DNA from 4 places in the Pseudomonas sp. ZL2 genome. Region 3 is predicted to be linked to each of the others. Evidence: riboswitches for the same ligand, from Rfam matches in the RefSeq annotation. Region 3 holds a riboswitch; each other region holds the start of a gene.
What was found. A riboswitch is a leader RNA that binds a small molecule or an ion and turns the genes downstream of it on or off. The one in region 3 is predicted to bind cobalamin.
Positions count from the first base shown of each region.

Region 1: linked by a shared signal. The riboswitch ahead of cobW (cobalamin biosynthesis protein CobW) and the one ahead of ABM562_RS14255 ((2Fe-2S) ferredoxin domain-containing protein) in region 3 are both predicted to bind cobalamin.
Region 2: linked by a shared signal. The riboswitch ahead of cobO (cob(I)yrinic acid a,c-diamide adenosyltransferase) and the one ahead of ABM562_RS14255 ((2Fe-2S) ferredoxin domain-containing protein) in region 3 are both predicted to bind cobalamin.
Region 4: linked by a shared signal. The riboswitch ahead of ABM562_RS17880 (TonB-dependent receptor) and the one ahead of ABM562_RS14255 ((2Fe-2S) ferredoxin domain-containing protein) in region 3 are both predicted to bind cobalamin.

Region 1 is NZ_JBGOGX010000010.1:92,511-96,799, reverse strand. It holds gene cobM (precorrin-4 C(11)-methyltransferase) at 1-329, opposite strand, end outside; gene ABM562_RS10885 (cobalamin biosynthesis protein) at 360-758, opposite strand; gene ABM562_RS10880 (CbtA family protein) at 763-1,455, opposite strand; gene ABM562_RS10875 (CbtB domain-containing protein) at 1,467-1,652, opposite strand; cobalamin riboswitch at 1,751-1,978, opposite strand; cobalamin riboswitch at 2,038-2,236, shown strand; gene cobW (cobalamin biosynthesis protein CobW) at 2,333-3,400, shown strand; gene cobN (cobaltochelatase subunit CobN) at 3,404-4,289, shown strand, end outside.
Region 2 is NZ_JBGOGX010000028.1:47,200-51,488, reverse strand. It holds gene cbiB (adenosylcobinamide-phosphate synthase CbiB) at 1-226, opposite strand, end outside; gene bluB (5,6-dimethylbenzimidazole synthase) at 226-879, opposite strand; gene ABM562_RS18285 (cobyrinate a,c-diamide synthase) at 870-2,165, opposite strand; gene cobO (cob(I)yrinic acid a,c-diamide adenosyltransferase) at 2,162-2,773, opposite strand; cobalamin riboswitch at 2,939-3,161, opposite strand; gene ABM562_RS18275 (hypothetical protein) at 3,309-3,887, shown strand; gene ABM562_RS18270 (PQQ-dependent sugar dehydrogenase) at 3,956-4,289, shown strand, end outside.
Region 3 is NZ_JBGOGX010000017.1:46,549-50,837, reverse strand. It holds gene ABM562_RS14260 (sigma-54-dependent Fis family transcriptional regulator) at 17-1,828, shown strand; cobalamin riboswitch at 1,834-2,037, shown strand; gene ABM562_RS14255 ((2Fe-2S) ferredoxin domain-containing protein) at 2,144-2,530, shown strand; gene ABM562_RS14250 (ABC transporter substrate-binding protein) at 2,527-3,459, shown strand; gene ctlX (citrulline utilization hydrolase CtlX) at 3,593-4,289, shown strand, end outside.
Region 4 is NZ_JBGOGX010000027.1:19,477-23,765, forward strand. It holds gene ABM562_RS17875 (LysR substrate-binding domain-containing protein) at 1-45, shown strand, start outside; gene ABM562_RS17880 (TonB-dependent receptor) at 157-2,298, opposite strand; cobalamin riboswitch at 2,408-2,613, opposite strand; gene ABM562_RS17885 (GNAT family N-acetyltransferase) at 2,786-3,343, opposite strand; gene ABM562_RS17890 (carboxymuconolactone decarboxylase family protein) at 3,439-3,783, opposite strand; gene lpxO (lipid A hydroxylase LpxO) at 3,977-4,289, opposite strand, start outside.

The sequences.
Region 1 (4,289 bases), on a different contig from region 3:
GTGACGCCGGGGACGATCTCGTAGGGAATGCCCAGCTCGCGCAGGTAGCGGATCTGCTCGCCGATGGCGCCATACAGGCTGGGGTCGCCGCTGTGCACCCGGGCCACATCATGGCCCTGATCATGGGCGCGCTTGATCGCCTCGATGATCTGCGCCAGGTGCAGTTCGGCGCTGTTGATCAGGGTCTCGGCGCGGTGACCTTCCAGCACTGCGGCCGGGACCAGGGAGCCGGCGTAGATGATCACCGGGCAGCGCTGGATCAGGCGCTGGCCCTTGACGGTGATCAGCTCCGGATCGCCGGGGCCGGCGCCGATGAAATAGACGGTCATGGGGAGTCCTTGCGGGGAAAGTGCAGATTATCAGCGAAAACCGCTGGTGCAGGCCAATGCCAGGCTGGCGTCGGCCTGCAGGGTGCGGGGTACCAGTAGGCGGGCCGGGCTGCCAAGCTGCTCGGCCAGGGCCAGGGCGGCGCTCTCGGCCACGCCATAACAGCCACTGTGCCGGTAAGCCACCGCAGAACGATGGCTCAGGCGTTGTTCGAAAACAGCCAGTTGCGCCGCACTGAAGAACAGCAGCGGCACGCCCAGGCACCGGGCCAGTTCATGCAGGCCGGGTTCGTCGTGCTTGAGGTCGATGCTGGCTAGGCCCATGACCGCGCCGGGCGGCAGGTCATGGGCGAGCAGGGTACGCGTGAGCAGGTCGCTCAGGGCGTCGGCCGGGCAGCCGCGACGGCAACCCAGGCCGAGGTACAGCTGCATCCGTTCAGGCCTGGCTCGAACGGCGATACAGCCAGGCACTGATCAGGCCCAGGGCCAGCCAGAACGCGGCGTTGGTCAGCAGCGAAGCGACCTTGAACTCGGCTTCCAGGGCTTCTGGGGCGAGCATCTGGTGGACTTCAGGCTGCGGCGCGCCAATCACGTGAGGCACCACCAGCAACACTGCACCGACTATCTTCAGCAGCCAGTTGTGGGCGAACACGATCAAGGCCAGACCGACGGCGGTGGCGGCAGCCGTGCCGACCCACCAGGCTTGGCGCTGGGCCAGGTCGGCGGCAGCAGTACCCGGCAGCTCCGGGGGCAGGCCCAGGGTCGGCGCCAGGCAGAACACGGCAAAGCCGCCCAGGCCCCAGAGCGCGCCGCTGATCACGGTCTTCGGTGCGCGCAGGGTGTAGAGCGCGGCGAGGATCAGGGCGAAACCGACCGCCACCACCAGGTTGCCGCCGGTGGTCGACAGCACCCGCTGCCAGCCGTCTTCCGGCGACCAGGCTTCGCTGTCGTGATGATGCTCGGCGGTACCGGCCGCATGTTCATGGGGCGCCTCGACCGCAGGCGCGGCGCTTTCATAGGTTTCCGCCTGGAGAATCAGCGGCGCGACCCAGAAGCTTTGCAGCAGGGTCAGCAGCAGGGCGGCCAGCAGGCCGGTAAAGCCTGCAGTACTGGCGATACGCTTGATCATCGGGGCAGCACTCAGTGGCAAGGGAAGGCGGCGCTGTGGCGGGTATCGTGGGCGGCGTTATGCACCGCTTCGATGTGCGAGAAACCGGCGAAGTAGACCAGGCACAGGCCCAGCAGCGAGGCGCCGACAGCAACCAGCAGGCGCTGGCTGAGGCTTGAAGGGGTAACGGCTTCATTACTGGCGGTACTGGTACGCATGGCGCTTTCCTCTTGGTGTTGTCGGCAACAGGCAAGCGCAGCCAACCCCTGCACGAGGATCGCCCAGGGGGTGTAACAGCGCCCGCCCACCGCGGGTTTGTTCGGTCAAGCGTCGGGCCGGTCTCCGGGCTGGTGAGGGTTGGCAGCTGGCCACACCACAGGCGTCACCTTCCCATGCCAGGCAGCGGGCACAGTGGTTCTGACGCTTTTCTCACTTACCGTTGCGGGGGCAGCACCGGACTTGTCGTACACCAAATAAAGAAGTGTATGACGCACCGGTTTCCCAGTTTCACCCTCAAGGGGCACCCAAACGAATGGCGTTAGCAAATCACGGGCGCGGGCAGGCGTCAATCGTGACAGCAGTTGACCGCTCACCGGGCACTGCGTAGCCTAGCCGCTTCGAGGTTCTTCGGCGCTGGCCGAAGCTAAGACGGGAACGCGGTTGAAGCCGCGGCTGCCCCCGCAACTGTAAGCATTGAAGCGTTCGACACAGCCACTGCACCGCGTGCGGGAAGGCGTCGTTCGACTGGCCCTGGCGCCGGTGCAATGCAAGCCAGGAGACCTGCCTCGGACAGTTTCCGACATTCAACCGGGCGGGGTGATCCGGTGGCGAACAGGCCAGGTGCGTGACACCTTTGGCGCTCGTCCCGCATGCCCGCCATCCTGCCAAGGGCATCGACATGAAAACACTGGCCAAACTCCCCGTCACCATCGTTACCGGCTTCCTCGGCTCGGGCAAGACCACGTTGCTGCGGCATATGCTCGACAACGCCCAGGGGCGGCGCATCGCGGTGATCGTCAACGAGTTTGGCGAGCTGGGCATCGACGGCGAAATCCTCAAGCAGTGCAGCATCGGTTGCAGCGAAGAAGAGGCCAACGGCCGCGTCTATGAGCTGGCCAACGGCTGCCTGTGCTGCACCGTGCAGGAAGAGTTCTTCCCGGTGATGCGCGAATTGGTGGCCCGTCGCGGCGACCTCGACCATATCCTCATCGAAACCAGCGGCCTGGCCCTGCCCAAGCCCCTGGTGCAAGCCTTCCAGTGGCCAGAGATTCGTAACGCCTGCACGGTCGATGCGGTGATCACCGTGGTCGACAGCCCGGCCGTCGCCGCCGGCACCTTTGCCGCCTACCCGGACCAGGTCGATGCCCAACGCAAGCTCGACCCCAACCTGGACCACGAATCGCCGCTGCACGAGCTGTTCGCCGACCAGTTGGCCAGCGCCGACCTGGTGGTCCTGAACAAGGCCGACCTGATCGCTGCCGACGACCTGGCCAAGGTGCGGGCCGAAGTCGTAGAAGAGCTGCCACCGGCGGTGAAGGTGATCGAAGCCAGCAGCGGCCGTCTGCCGCTGGACGTGCTGCTGGGCCTGGGCGCCGAATCCGAGGCGCATATCGATGGCCGCCGCACCCACCACGATTCGCACCACGACGGTGACGATCACGACGACCATGATCACGACGCCTTCGACTCGATCTCCATCGAGCTGCCGCAAGCCGACGAAAGCCTGCTGCTCGATGCCCTGACCCAGTTGGTCGTGCAGCACGGCATCCTGCGGGTCAAGGGCTTTGCCGCTATCCCGGGCAAGCCGATGCGCCTGCTGATCCAAGGCGTGGGCACCCGTTTCGACAAGCACTTCGACCGCGCCTGGCGCAGCGAAGAGCCGCGCACCACGCGCCTGGTGCTGATTGGCCAGGAACTGGATGCGGCACAACTGGAAGCGAGCCTGCGCGCCGCCCTGGGCGCTTGACCGATGCACCTGCTGCGGACCCAGCCCGGTGGTTTTGTACCGGACGACAGCATTGCCGACCTCGGCCAGACCCCGGCCGAGCTGGTAATCCTCTGCAGCGGTGACTCGCACCTGGCGCTGCTGGCCGAAACCGCCCAGCAGTTGCCCGAGGATTTCCCCAGCCTGCGTCTGGCCAACCCGATGCAGGTACAGAATCACGCCTCGGTCGACCTGTATGTCGACCAGGTGCTGCGCCATGCCAAGGTCATCCTGGTGTCGCTGCACGGTGGCGTCGGCTACTGGCGCTATGGTGTGGAACAGCTGCTGGAGCTGGCCGCCCGTGGTGTACAACTGATCCTGGTGCCGGGCGACGACCGTCCGGACCCGGAGCTGACCAGCCTCAGCACGGTGCCGGCCGAGCAGGCCGAACGGCTCTGGCACTTTCTGCGCCAGGGCGGCAAGGCCAATGCCCTGAACCTGTTCAACTGCCTCGCCAGCCAGCACTTGAATTGCGCCTACTCCTGGAGCGAGCCGCAACAACTGCCGCGTACTGCGGTGTATCACCCGCGCAAGGCGGCTGCGGCGCTGGAGGACTGGTTCGGCGAGTGGCAGGTCGAGCAGCCGGTGGTGCCGATCCTGTTCTATCGCTCGCACCTGCAGGCGGCCAACACCGCCTTCATCGATACATTCTGCGAGCGTTTGCAGCTGGCCGGGCTCAACCCCTTGCCGATTGCCGTGGCCAGCCTCAAGGAGGCCGGTTGCCTGCAGCAGGTCGAGGACTGGCTGGACCAGGTCGACGCTGCACTGATCATCAACACCACAGGCTTTGCCCAGTCGAGCCCCGAGCAGCCGCACCTGCGGCCGTTTCGCCGCGATATCCCGGTGTTGCAGGCGATCTGCGCCCAGGACA
Region 2 (4,289 bases), on a different contig from region 3:
CAATGTACGGCAACCAGGACAGCAGCATGGCCAGGAAGGTCAGCGGCACCACGGCCAGGAACCAGGCGGTGACGCCATGGCTGCGCCAGCCGCGGCCACCGGCATTGAAGCGTTGCTCCAGGCGCCCGGCCATGCGCCCGAAGGCGACCAGTGGATGCCGGCGCTTGGGCTCGCCCAGCAACGCATCCAGCGCCACCCCGGCCACAGTCAGCAACGCCACACTCATCAAGACTCTCCCCACTGGTTTTCAAACAGCATTTCGTGCAACGGACGCGCCGTGGTCCAACCTTCAAGCACCAGCATGGGCGCCGGGTAAAATTCGTGCACCGGCCCCAGGCAAAGGATTGCCAGCGGCTTGGCACCGGCCGGCATGCCCAGCAGCTCGGCCAGGGCCCGGGGTTCGAACAGCGATACCCAGCCCATGCCCAGGCCTTCGGCGCGGGCGGCCAGCCAGAGGTTCTGGATCGCACACGACAGCGATGCCAAGTCCATTTCCGGCAAGGTTCGGCGGCCGAAGATATGCGCTTCGCGCTCATCCATCAGCGCGGCAACCAGCAGTTCGGCACAGTCATTTATGCCTTCGACCTTGAGCTTCATGAAGTCGTCGGAGCGCTCGCCCAGGGCTTGGGCGGTACGCAACCGCTCCTCCTCCACCAGGGCCTGGATACGCTGGCGCAGTTCACGTCGGGTAATGCGGATAAAGCGCCAGGGCTGCATCAGGCCAACACTGGGGGCCTGATGCGCGGCTTGCAGCAGGCGTGCAAGCAGTTCAGGGGCGACTTCGCCGCCGCTGAAGTGGCGCATGTCACGGCGTTCGCCAATGGCGCGGTAGACCGCCGCGCGTTCGGCTTCGGTAAAGGCATGCTCGGTCATGGACACAACAGCGCCGCCGACGCCTGGGGGTTGGAGGCAAAGTAGAAATGCACGTAGGAAGCGGTCAGCCGGCCACAGCGATACACCGCTTCGGCACCACGGCCACCGTTGGGGCTCTGGCCACGGGCAATCGGCTCAAGCCCGGTGCTGGTCAGCGAGTGATGGTAGGTGTGCCCGCGCAAGGTACCTTCGGGCAATTCCACCGCCTGCAAGGCCAGGGCGGCCAGGCGCTTCTGCATCACCGCCTCACCAGCCAGCAACCCGAGCAATTCGGCGCGCTCACCAGCGACATCGGTCAGGGCATCGAGCAGATAGAGCATGCCGCCACATTCGGCGAGCAACGGCTTGCCGGCGTGATGATGGGCGCGAATGGCTGCGAGCATCGGCGAGTTGGCCGCCAGGGCCTGGTGATGCAGCTCCGGGTAACCACCGGGCAGGTACAGGCTGTCGGCCTGCGGCAAACTCACGTCATGCAGCGGCGAGAAGAACGCCAGCTCCGCGCCCATGGCCCGCAGCAGGTCGAGGTTGGCGCCATAGGTGAAGGCAAAGGCTTCGTCGCGGGCGACCGCGATGCGCACACCTTGCAGCAAGGGCTCGCTCACAAGCTCGGTCGGCGCGGCGAAACTCACCGCCGGCGGCAAAGCCGCATCGCAACTGGCGCCCAGGGCGGCTGCAGCTGCATCCAGGCGTGCTTCGAGGTCGTTCAGTTCACTGGCCTGGACCAGGCCCAGGTGGCGGCTCGGCAGTTCGATGCCGGTTTCTCGCGACAGCCCGCCGTACCAGCGCAGCCCTTCGGTCAGGCTGCCTTCGAGCAATTGAGCGTGGCGCAGGGTACCGACGCGGTTGGCCAGCACCCCGGCAAACGGCAGGTCCGGCTGATAGCGCGCCAGGCCCAGGGCCAGGGCACCGAAGGTCTGGGCCATGGCCGTGCCATCGATCACCGCCAGCACCGGCACACCAAAATGACGAGCGAGGTCGGCGCTCGATGGCGTGCCATCGAACAGCCCCATGACCCCTTCGATCAGGATCAGGTCGGCCTCAGCCGCCGCTTCCCATAACAGACGGCGGCTTTCCTGCTCGCCGACCATCCACAGGTCGAGCTGATACACCGGCGCACCGCTGGCGCGCTCGAGAATCATCGGGTCGAGAAAGTCCGGGCCACACTTGAATACGCGGACCTTGCGCCCCTGGTTGCGATGCAGGCGCGCCAGAGCGGCGGTCACCGTGGTCTTGCCCTGGCCGGAAGCCGGTGCGGCGATCAATACCGCCGGGCAATGGCGCGCATCCCTCATAGCTCGACGCCCTTCTGGGCGCGGATACCGGCCTGGAAGGCGTGCTTGATCATGCCCATTTCGGTGACGGTGTCGGCCAGTTCGATCATTTCATCCTTGGCCGCACGACCGGTGACGATCACGTGCTGCATCGGCGGGCGCGCCTGCAAGTCGCTGAGGACCTGGTCCAGATCGAGGTAACCGTGCTTGAGGGCGATGTTCAGCTCATCGAGCACCACGAAGGCGATCGACGGGTCCTGAAGCATCTGCCGCGACACTGCCCAGGCGGCTTCGGCAGCAGCGATATCGCGCTGGCGGTCCTGGGTTTCCCAGGTAAAGCCCTCGCCCATCACGTGGTAGCGCACCTGTTCCGGGAAGCGTCGGAAGAACAGCTCTTCGCCGGTGCTGTTGCGGCCCTTGATGAACTGCACCACGCCGCACTGCATGCCATGGCCCATGGCCCGGGCGAGCATGCCGAAGGCCGAACTGCTCTTGCCCTTGCCATTGCCGGTGAGCACCAGCAGCAAGCCGCATTCGTTAGGCGAATTGGCGATGCGCTCGTCGATGACGGCCTTCTTGCGCTGCATACGCGCCAGGTGGCGTTCGTCGCGCTCGGTGGATTCAGTCATGAGGTTCTCCGCAAACCACTGTCGGCCGACCCGCAACGAGCGTAGCAGTCTATGGCTGCTCAGGGTTCGCGGCGAGGAACGGCGTGACAAATGAATGGATATGGCAGACGGAAAACGCGCAGGGCTACGGCACAGGCCGGAGGAACCGCGCATCACCCTCCGTGATGCCGTTGGCTGTAACAGGCCGGTCTCCGGGCTTGTGAGCGGGGCCATGAACACCCGGGACCGTGCGCCTTCCCGGGTCGAACACCCAGTGGCCCTGCGCGGCCTTGACTCACCTACCGTTGCGGGGGCAGCGCCGGATTCGCGCGCCTTGCGCGCCCACCGGCTTCCCTGTTTCACCCTGCCAGGCCATCGCCTGCAGAGCACCTGAAACAAGTCGCGAAGGTTAGAGGGTTGCACCCGGAGCGTCAATGAAAGGCGCTGAACTGGCCTGGATCAATGGCGCCTTTGACATCTTGTGCAACACTGACTTCAGTGATATCAAATAGCCATACCTCGGCTGTACTCGATCACAACTATAAGGGAGAGCAGCATGCAAGGCCTGATCATCAACAATGCGCGCCTGGAATTCCTGCGCCCCGCCCTGGAGCGCTGGGTCGATTGCATCGACCGCTTCAACCACACCCTCGGTGATGGCGATGCGCCCTACTGGCACGGTGCCCAAGCCAACCTCGGCCTGCTTTCGGCCGCCGCCTGGCAAGCCGAGCTGGTGACCCTGCAGCAGCATCAGAGCAAGAAGCAGCGCGATGACGGTGATCGTGAAGGTCGCTGCGACCTGTACATCGCCAACCGCGAAGAAGCCGCCTACCTGCAAGCCAGCCAGCGCTGGCCGAAAATTGCCAGGCTGGACCTGAACAATGCCCTGGCCGAAACCGTGTATGCCGCACGCCAGGTTGCCGCGCCCAGCCAGCTCAAGGTCGCCGCGCTGTTCGCCAGCCCCTGGAAAGCCGGCCAGCACGCCAGCCCCGAAGAACTACAGGACCTGGTCGACGACCTGCAAAAGCACAACGCCTGCGCCATTGCCTGGTACTTCCCCTACGCCTACCGCAAGCTGCACAACGAAGCCGGCCAGTACCACCCCGGGGTGGCGTTGCTGCTCAAGCAGGCCTGAACCAGGGAACCTCCCGCGCCTGATCCGCCTCTACTGGCAATAGCGGCCATCATCGCGAGGGAAACGACATGGGCATCAGCCGGATTGCACTGCTGCTGGCAGTGACTGCGGGATTAAGCGGGTGCGGCGAGAACGCGCGCCTGGAGGTCAGCGACGGGGTCGGCCCGTCGCCGCAATTGCCCGAACCCAACAAGACCCTGATTCCCACCGTCAACATCGCCCCGGCCATCGGCTGGCCCCGGGGTATGACGCCCAAGGCCGCGCCCGGCACTCAGGTGGCGGCCTTTGCCGAAGGCCTGGACCACCCGCGCTGGCTCTACGCCCTGCCCAATGGCGATATCCTGGTGGCCGAAACCAATGCCCCGCCCAAGCCCGATGACGGCAAGGGCATTCGCGGCTGGG
Region 3 (4,289 bases):
GGCAGAGGACGGGCCCATGGCCGCATCCACCAGCGCCCATGCGCAACTGATCCAGGCCTCCTGGCAGCGCTGCCGCGCCTACGGCCTGGATCACCAGTCACAACCGCAGTTCGGCGAAGCATCCGCCGCCCAGGTCAGCGAACTGCTCGAACGCGAGCATTCACTGCTGGGCACCACCCGCGACGAGGTGCTGCCGCAATACGCGCACCTGCTCGGCAACTCCAGTTACCTGATCATGCTCAGCGACCATCAGGGCCAGTTGCTCGATGCCTGGGGCACCCGCCGCTTTATCGACCCGCGCCAGCGCCACGGCTTTGTCGCCGGCGCCTGCTGGCGGGAACAAGGGGTGGGCACCAATGCCATCGGCACCGCCCTGGCTACCGGCGAGGCGGTGCATGTCAGCCAGGATGAGCACTTCCTCAAGCTCAACCGCTTCATGGCCAGCGCCGCCGCCCCCTTGTTCGACGCCGAGCGCCAGTTGATCGGCGTACTCGATGTGTCCAGCGACAGCTACCTGCCGACGGCGCAAACCCAGGGCCTGGTGCGGATGATGAGCCAGAGCCTGGAGAACCGCCTGATCCTGGCGCGCTTTGCCGGGGATTACCGGCAACTGAGCTTCAATACCGGCGCCAACAACCTCGACAGCCAATGGGCCGGGCTGCTGGTGTTCGATGACCAGGGCCGGGTGCTGGCGGCCAATCGCCGGGCCGACAGTTTGCTCGGCCAGAATCCGTTGCAACTGAACCTGGAGCAGTTGTTCAGGACGCCCCTGGTGCAACTGCTCGGCCACAGCGCAGAGCAACCGTTCGCCGTGCAGGTGACCGGGCGCAACCGTTTTCATTGCCTGTTGCATGCCCCCACCCAAGCCCCGCGGGCCACACCGGTCAGCCATGCGCAAACCACCTGCGACCCGCGTATCGACAAGGCCCTGCACCAGGCCGGGTTGTTGCTGGAAAAGGACATTCCGCTATTGATCGAGGGCGAAACCGGAGCTGGCAAGGAAGTCTTCGTCAATGCCCTGCACCGCGCCAGCAGCCGCGCCGGCCAGCCGTTGATTGCGGTGAACTGCGCAGCGATTCCGGCCGAGCTGGTCGAGTCGGAGCTGTTCGGCTACGAGAAAGGCGCATTCACCGGCGCCCATCACAAGGGCAACATCGGCCTGATCCGCAAGGCCGACCGGGGCATCCTGTTTCTCGATGAAATCGGTGACATGCCGCTGCCGACCCAGGCACGCCTGCTGCGTTTTCTGCAGACCCGCAACATCCAGCCATTGGGCAGTGGTGAACCGATCCCGGTGGATATCCGCGTGGTCTCGGCGACCAACCAGAACCTCGCCGACCAAGTACGACTGGGCCACTTTCGCCAGGACCTGTACTACCGCATCGCCGGTCTCAGCCTGATGCTGCCGCCCTTGCGCGAACGCAGCGACCGCCTGGCCCTGATCGAACAGCTCCACCAGCAGCACCGCGAGCCCGGGGCGCCGACGCAACTGCCCGGCAAGGTGCTGGAACTGCTGCTCCAGCACCCCTGGCCGGGCAACCTGCGCCAGCTGGCCAGCGTGCTCCAGGTCGCACTGGCGCTGGCGGGCGGGCGGCCGATTGCTGTGGAGCACCTGCCGGACAGTTTCTTTGCCGATCTGCCCGCCTCCAGGCCGCAGCCCCCCGTGTTGCCGCCACCAGCTAGCGCCGACGACCTCGGCCAGCGCCTGCAAGGCCTCAACGGCAATATCTCGGCCCTGGCCCGGGCCCTGGGCATCAGCCGCACCACCCTGTACAAGCGCCTGCACGCCCAGGGCCAGGCCGGTACAGTTGACGAACGCCTGGGCTGATGGTCAGATGCCTGCCAGTTTCAGGTGCCTGCCGCCGCCGTGCGTCAGGTGAAACGGGAAGCCGGTGCGTCGTTATCGACCAGTCCGGCGCTGCCCCCGCAACGGTAAGCGAGTGAAGCATTCAACCCGCCACTGTGCCCACAGGCATGGGAAGGCGAATGGCTTCAAGCCTCGCAAGCCCGGAGACCGGCCTGAAGCCCCACGACTGCACGCAGTCATTTAGGCAAACCTGCGGAGGGCGGGCACGAGCCGGCTGCCTGGCGCGTGTTGGCTGGGGCCCTCCTGTGCGCTTCGCGAATGTTTTTCGAGAAGTCCATGACAGCAACAACCCCCAAGCGTCGCCGCGGCCGCGTCGCCGAAGATGAAATCCAGAGCAAGCCCGAGTGGTCGCAGATCCCCGAGCATACCCGCCACGTGATGCTCTGCACCGGCCCTCGCTGCGTGCAACGCGGTGCCCTGCCGCTGTGGAAAGTCCTGCGCCGCGAGCTGCTGGTGGCCAACCGTATCGAAACCACTGACGGCGTGCTGCTGACCCGCAGCCATTGCCAGTTCCCCTGCAACCTCGGCCCAGTGCTGACGGTGTATCCGGACCGTTGCTGGTACCGGGTAGCCAACGCCGAAGACGCGCAACGGCTGGTGCGCGAACACCTGATCGAGGGCCAGCCGGTGCCCGATCTGCTGCTCAATGGCCAGGTGTCATGAGGTGGTTCGGCGCCAGCTTGCTGGCCGTGTTGAGCAGCAGCGCCCTGGCCCTGGACTATCAAAACTGCGGGCAGACCTGGCAACTGCCACATGACCGTCCACAACGCATCCTGGCCCTCAACCAGCACGCCGCCGACCTGCTGCTGGCCCTTGAAGCCGGCCCAACCCTGGCCGCGGTCAGCTATATCGATGACGACCCGCAAGCCCTGGCCAGCGGACGCTATCGCGGCGTCCCCCTGCTGTCACGCCGCTACCCGGCAACCGAGGTCGTCTATGCCCAGGGTTACGACCTGCTGGTCGGCGGTTTTGCCAGTGCCTTTCGCGACAGCGACGGCGTAGCCCTGCGCACGACCTTGAAAGCCAACGGCATCGGCACTTACCTGCTGGAGAACGCCTGCGCGCCAGCGACCGAAAACGGCTTTGCCGCCGTTGAACAAGACCTGCGTGTCCTCGGCCGCCTGTTGCAGCGCGACGCCCAGGCCAGCCACCTGATCGCCCGCCAGCGCCAGGATCTGGCCGCTGCTAAAGCCATCGCCGGGCACGGGCAGCCGCTGTCGGTGTTCTACCTCGACAGCGAGGTCAACGGCCTGCACAGCGAAGGCAAGCGCGGCTTCATCACCCAACTGATCGACGCGGCGGGCGGCCGCAACCTTTACGCCGAGGTCGAGCTGAACCGGGTCACGGTCGATGCCGAAAGCCTGCTGCGCGCCGACCCCGACGTAATCATCCTTGCCGATGCAGTGTGGTCGCCCGCCGCCGGCAAGCGCGCTTACCTGCGCAAGCACCCGGCGCTCTCGCACTTGCAAGCCGTGCGCAACAATCGCCTGATCGACCTGCCCTTCACCCACATCCTTGCCGGCGAACACAGCGCCAGCACCGCGCTGAGCCTGGCGCGGCAGCTGCGCGCCTTCAAGCAAGACCCACCTTGAGTCATCACAGCAGATTCCGCTGTCAAACCCACTATTTCAGCTTTACCGGCTGAGCGCCCAACGCGCTTCAGCCGGGATTTATCATTGATCACGTCGACAATAAGCACACAGCCAACCCCGGATGCGTGCCTCGATGCAAACAACAAATACAGTCTTGATGATCCGCCCGGCGCGGTTCGCCTTCAACCCGGATACCGCCCTCAACAACCGTTTCCAGCAAGCCCTGCTCGAGCCGGAGCAGGCACAGCAGAAAGCGCTGGAAGAGTTCGATGGTTACGTCGACACCCTGCGCCAGCACGGCGTCGAAGTGCTGGTGGTGCAGGACACCCCGGCGCCGCACACCCCTGACTCGATTTTCCCCAACAACTGGTGGAGCAGCCACGCCGACGGCAGCCTGGTGCTCTATCCGATGGAAGGCCAGAACCGCCGCCTGGAGCGCAGCAAGGGCGTGCTCAAGGTGCTCGAAGAGCGTTTTGCCGTCCGTCAGACCATCGATCTGAGCCCCCTGGAACAGCAGAGTATGTATCTGGAAGGGACCGGCAGCATGGTCCTGGATCGCGAGCACCGGATCAGCTATGCCTGCCATTCCGGGCGCACCCACACCCAGGCCCTGCGCCTGTTCGCCGAACAGCTCGACTATCGCCTGTGCCTGTTCCACGCCGTCGACCGCCACCAGGCGCCGATCTATCACTGCAACGTGATGATGAGCGTTGGCCGCGGGCTCTCGGTGGTCTGCCTGCAGGCCCTGCCCGAGGCCGCCGAGCGCCGCGCCCTGGAGCACTCGCTGCGCGACACCGGCAAGGACATCCTGGCCCTGGATTTCGACCAGC
Region 4 (4,289 bases), on a different contig from region 3:
CGCCAGTATTTTGCCGAGCGCTATAGCTTGCCTGAGCTAGGTTGACAGGGCCGGCCTCATCGCTGGCAAGGCCAGCTCCCACAGGCCCGGTGTACACAGGCCCATTGTGGGAGCCGGCGTTGCCGGCGATGGGCTGCAACGCAGCCCCGGTTCACCTCAGAACGTGTAATCCACCGTCGCAAAATACGACCGCGGCTCACCCATCAGCCACTGCTCGCCACTGTGCGCAGTGGCCGCATAACGCCGGTCGAGCAGGTTGTTCAGCTGCAGGCCCAGACGCACATCCGGCAGCACCTGCCAGCCCAGGTTGGCATCGACCACGGTAAAGCCCGGCACGCTCTGGGAGTTGGCGGTGTTGGCATAGCGCTCATCGACATAACGCAGGCCCATGCCGGCGTCTACGTTGTGGCTGAAGCCTTTGCTGACCCACAGGTTGGCGGTCCGCCGCGGTACGTTGCTTGGGCGATTGCCAGCACGGGAAACGGTTTGCCCGCCCACCGTCTGGTCGAAATCGTCGTACTTGGCGCGCACCACCGAGGCGTTGGCCGAGACATGCCACTGGTTGGCCAGGGCCAGCTCCAGGGTCGCTTCCAGGCCATCGGAGGTCTGCTGCCCGGCCTGTTCCTTCTGGTGGGTGTCGGGGTTGTCGACCAACAGCTTCTTCTTGACGATGTGATAGGCCGCCAGGGTCCACTCGCCACGGCCATCCCAGAACAGCTGCTTGAGGCCGAACTCGGTCTGCTTGGCTTCGGTCAGGTCGAACTTCTGTTGGCTCGGGCTCAAGGTCACCAGGTCGCTGACGCCATCTTCACTGGTGGAGTACTGGCCGTACAGACTCAGCTCGTCGTTGACTGCGAACACCAGCCCGGCGCGCCAGTTGCCGCCGTTGAGGCTGCGGTCAGTGCGGGTGTCGTTGACCAGGTTGTTGCGGTCGATGTGGTTCTGGTCGCGACGAATGCCGGTGACCAGCGACCAGCGCTCCGACAGCTGGGTGCGGTTCTCGGCGAACAGGGCGAAGGTGCGGGTGGTGCTGTCGGTTTGCGGGCGGGTCGGGCTGGCGCTGTGGAAGTAGCCCGGCGCCGGCTGCCACGGGTCGATGAAATCGCCGCCGATGTCGTTGTACGGCGAGTTGCTGTCGATGCCGAAACGGATGCGGTTGTACTCGGCGCCGACCACGGTTTTGCTGGCCAGGCCAAACAGCGAATGGTCGAAGGTGAAGCTCTGGCGGTCGCCGACCTGTTCCTGGTCGTGCTTGATCTCCAGGTAGCTGCCGCGCTCAAGCTGGCCGACGCCGCTGTTCCAGGTGTAGTCCTCGGCGTTGCGCCAGTGCCGGCGGCTCTTGATGTAGTACAGCTGGTTGCTGGCGCTGATCGAATCGCTGATGGCCCAGTCGGTGTTAAAGCGGGTCCACTCGTCGTGGTAGTGCTGGGCCGAATCCTTGAGGTTGTAGTTTTTCTTGCGCAGGCTGTCGCGATAATGGCCGTCGATCAGCGGCGTGCCGAAGTAGTTCATCGGGTCGGCATCGCCGCGCTCGTGGGCGAGGGTGAAGCTCAGGTCGTCGCTGGCATCGAAGCGCAGGGCGGCGCTCATGGCCAGGTTCTTCGAGTCGCCGCGGTCGACCCAACCGTTGCTTTCCTGGCGGTTGAGGGTCACCCGGTAGCTCAGCCGCTCGCTCAGCGAGCCGCCGCTGTCCAGGCCCAGTTGCTGGCGGTCGTAGGAACCATAGCCCAGGCGCAGGTGGTTACGGATCTCGCCGGTAAAAGGTTTTTTCGGAATCACGTTGATCACCGCACCCGTGGCGCCTTCGCCGTACAGCACCGAGGCCGGGCCACGGATCACGTCGATGCGCTCGACCATCCACGGGTCGACCGGGAAGCTCTGGGTACCGGCGCCGGTGTACATGCGCGAGCCGTCGAACAGGGTCATCACCGAGCCGTGGCCGCTGAAGCCGCGGGCCGACAGCGCCGTATTGCCGTTGCCCGGGGTGGCGACCGAGGTGATGCCCGGCGAGCGGGTCACGGCGTCCTGCACGGTGAGGTTGTTGCGCCCGTCGATGACCTCGCTGGCGAGGCTGCTGGTGCTGGCCGGGGTGTCCATGGCACTGAGGTCCAGGCGCGAGCCGGTCGGCAGCGGGGTGGCCAGGCTGATGGTTTGGTTGTCGCTGCTGCTGGTGATGGCCGTCGAGGGCAGGGCCAGGGCAGAGGGGCTGGTGTCTTCGGCGAAAGCCGGCACGGAGAATGCCAGGCAGGGGGCCAGGGCATTGGCCGCCAGGGTATGAAGCTTGGAATTTCGGGACATGTCGTTCCACAGTCAACAGGAAGAATGAATCCCGGAGGGAACAACGCATGGAGGCATGGCGCACGCGCAGGCGGACGCCAACCGGCCTGCGCCCGCCCACCGCGGGGTTGCCAAACAGAAGCTTCAGGCCGGTCTCCGGGCTTGCGAGGGTCGTGAAGGCCTTCACCTTCCCATGCCGAGGCACAGTGGTGTTTCGAAGGCTTCGCTCGCTTACCGTTGCGGGGGCAGCGCCGGACTGGTCATTTGCATGACGCACCGGCTTCCCGTTTCACCCTGCGCACGGCGGCGCAGGACACCTGAAACTGGCGCGCATCTGAACACCGAAAACCTTTGCAGTCAACGGCTTGCGTATCTGAGCAGATCAGTTTTTGGGTGGCGCTTCTAGGTCAACAGCATCGCCGGCAAGCCGGCTCCCACAGGGTTCGGTGTGCACCGTAGCTGTGGGAGCTGGCTTGCCAGCGATGAGTCCAGCTCAGACAGCGACGTCTCAACGCCCGCGCTTGCGCGACACCACCGCCTCGATATTCTTGCGCCCGATCAGCATTGGCTGCTTCGGCTCTTCCAGCCACTTGTACATCACCAGGCTGTCCACCAGCCCCAGGCGCGCATGCCGGTAGGCATTGGGCAAACGCCCGACGATGGCAAAGCCAAGCTTCTGCCACAAGGCCACCGCGACCTCGTTGCTCGACACCACCGAGTTGAACTGCATGGCCAGAAAACCCAGCTCCCGGGCCAGCTGCTGCGAGTGCTCGCACATCAACCTGGCGACACCGCGCCCACGGGCGGCGTCGCAGACCATGTAGCCGCAATTGCTGACATGGTTGCCGGGGCCGGCGGCATTGGCCTTGAGGAAGTAGGAGCCGAGCAGCACGCCATCCTCTTCGGCCACCAGGGTTCGCAGCGGCGCTTCCAGCCACAGCTGGCGGGCTTGCTCCTGGCTCATGGCCGGGTCGAAGGCATAGGTTTCGCGGGCGCTGACAATGCCCTGGAAGGTCGGCCAGAAAAGCTCGAAGTCGGCGGCGGTCATGGGGCGGATGTGGATCATGGCGGTTCCTGAAAACGGTTCGCCCGCTAGCTTATGCGAAAACGCCAGGAAGTGGGTGAGGCGCGGCGCGACCGCGCGCTCACGTGAGGGAGAGGTTACAGCCCAGCCTTGCCCACGGCATCCAGTGCCCGCGCCGAATACACCAGCGCCGCCCCGGCGTTCATGGCCACGGCCACGCCCAGGGCTTCGGCGATTTCTTCGCGGGTCGCGCCTTGCTTGACCGCCTGGGCCGAGTGCACGGCGATGCAGCCGTCACAGCGGGTGCTGACTGCCACGGCCAGGGAAATCAGCTCACGGGTCTTGGCGTCCAGGTGGTTGGTCCTGGCTCCGGCGCCACTGGCGGTCATGTAACCGTTAACCGTGTCGGGAGAGAGTTGCTTGAGATCGCCGATGCCGCCCATCAACTGATTACGGTAGGCATCCCAGTCCATCATGCTCATTGTCTTCACCTTGGTGTGGTTGGCAACTAGAACAGTGACGTTAGTTTTTTTTGCGGCAGGGCGCCGTTGGTCGATGGTCGGGGAAAGGCAAGACTTTGGGAGGGAGAGGGTCTCATCGCTGGCAAGCCAGCTCCCACAGAGAAAGCATGCACTGAACCTGTGGGAGCTGGCTTGCCAGCGATAGCGGTCTGAGTCAGATATAGATGAACACCAGCACCAGCGCCGCCACCACCGCCCATTTCTCCAGGTAGTAACGGGTGCGGTTGCGCTTCTTCAGCGCCTTGCCGCGCTCGCGGATCTTGTAGATGCGGGTGAACAGGCGGTTGATGCCGCCGGTCTTGTCACCGGCATCGTTGGGCGCGGCGGCCGCGGCCATCACGCTGCGGCTGAACCAGCGGTTGAACGCCGTGGCCCAGCGGTACTTGAGCGGACGCTCGACGTCGCAGAACAGAATGATGCGGTTGTGCTCGGTCTGGTTCGAGGCGTAGTGGATGTAGGTTTCATCG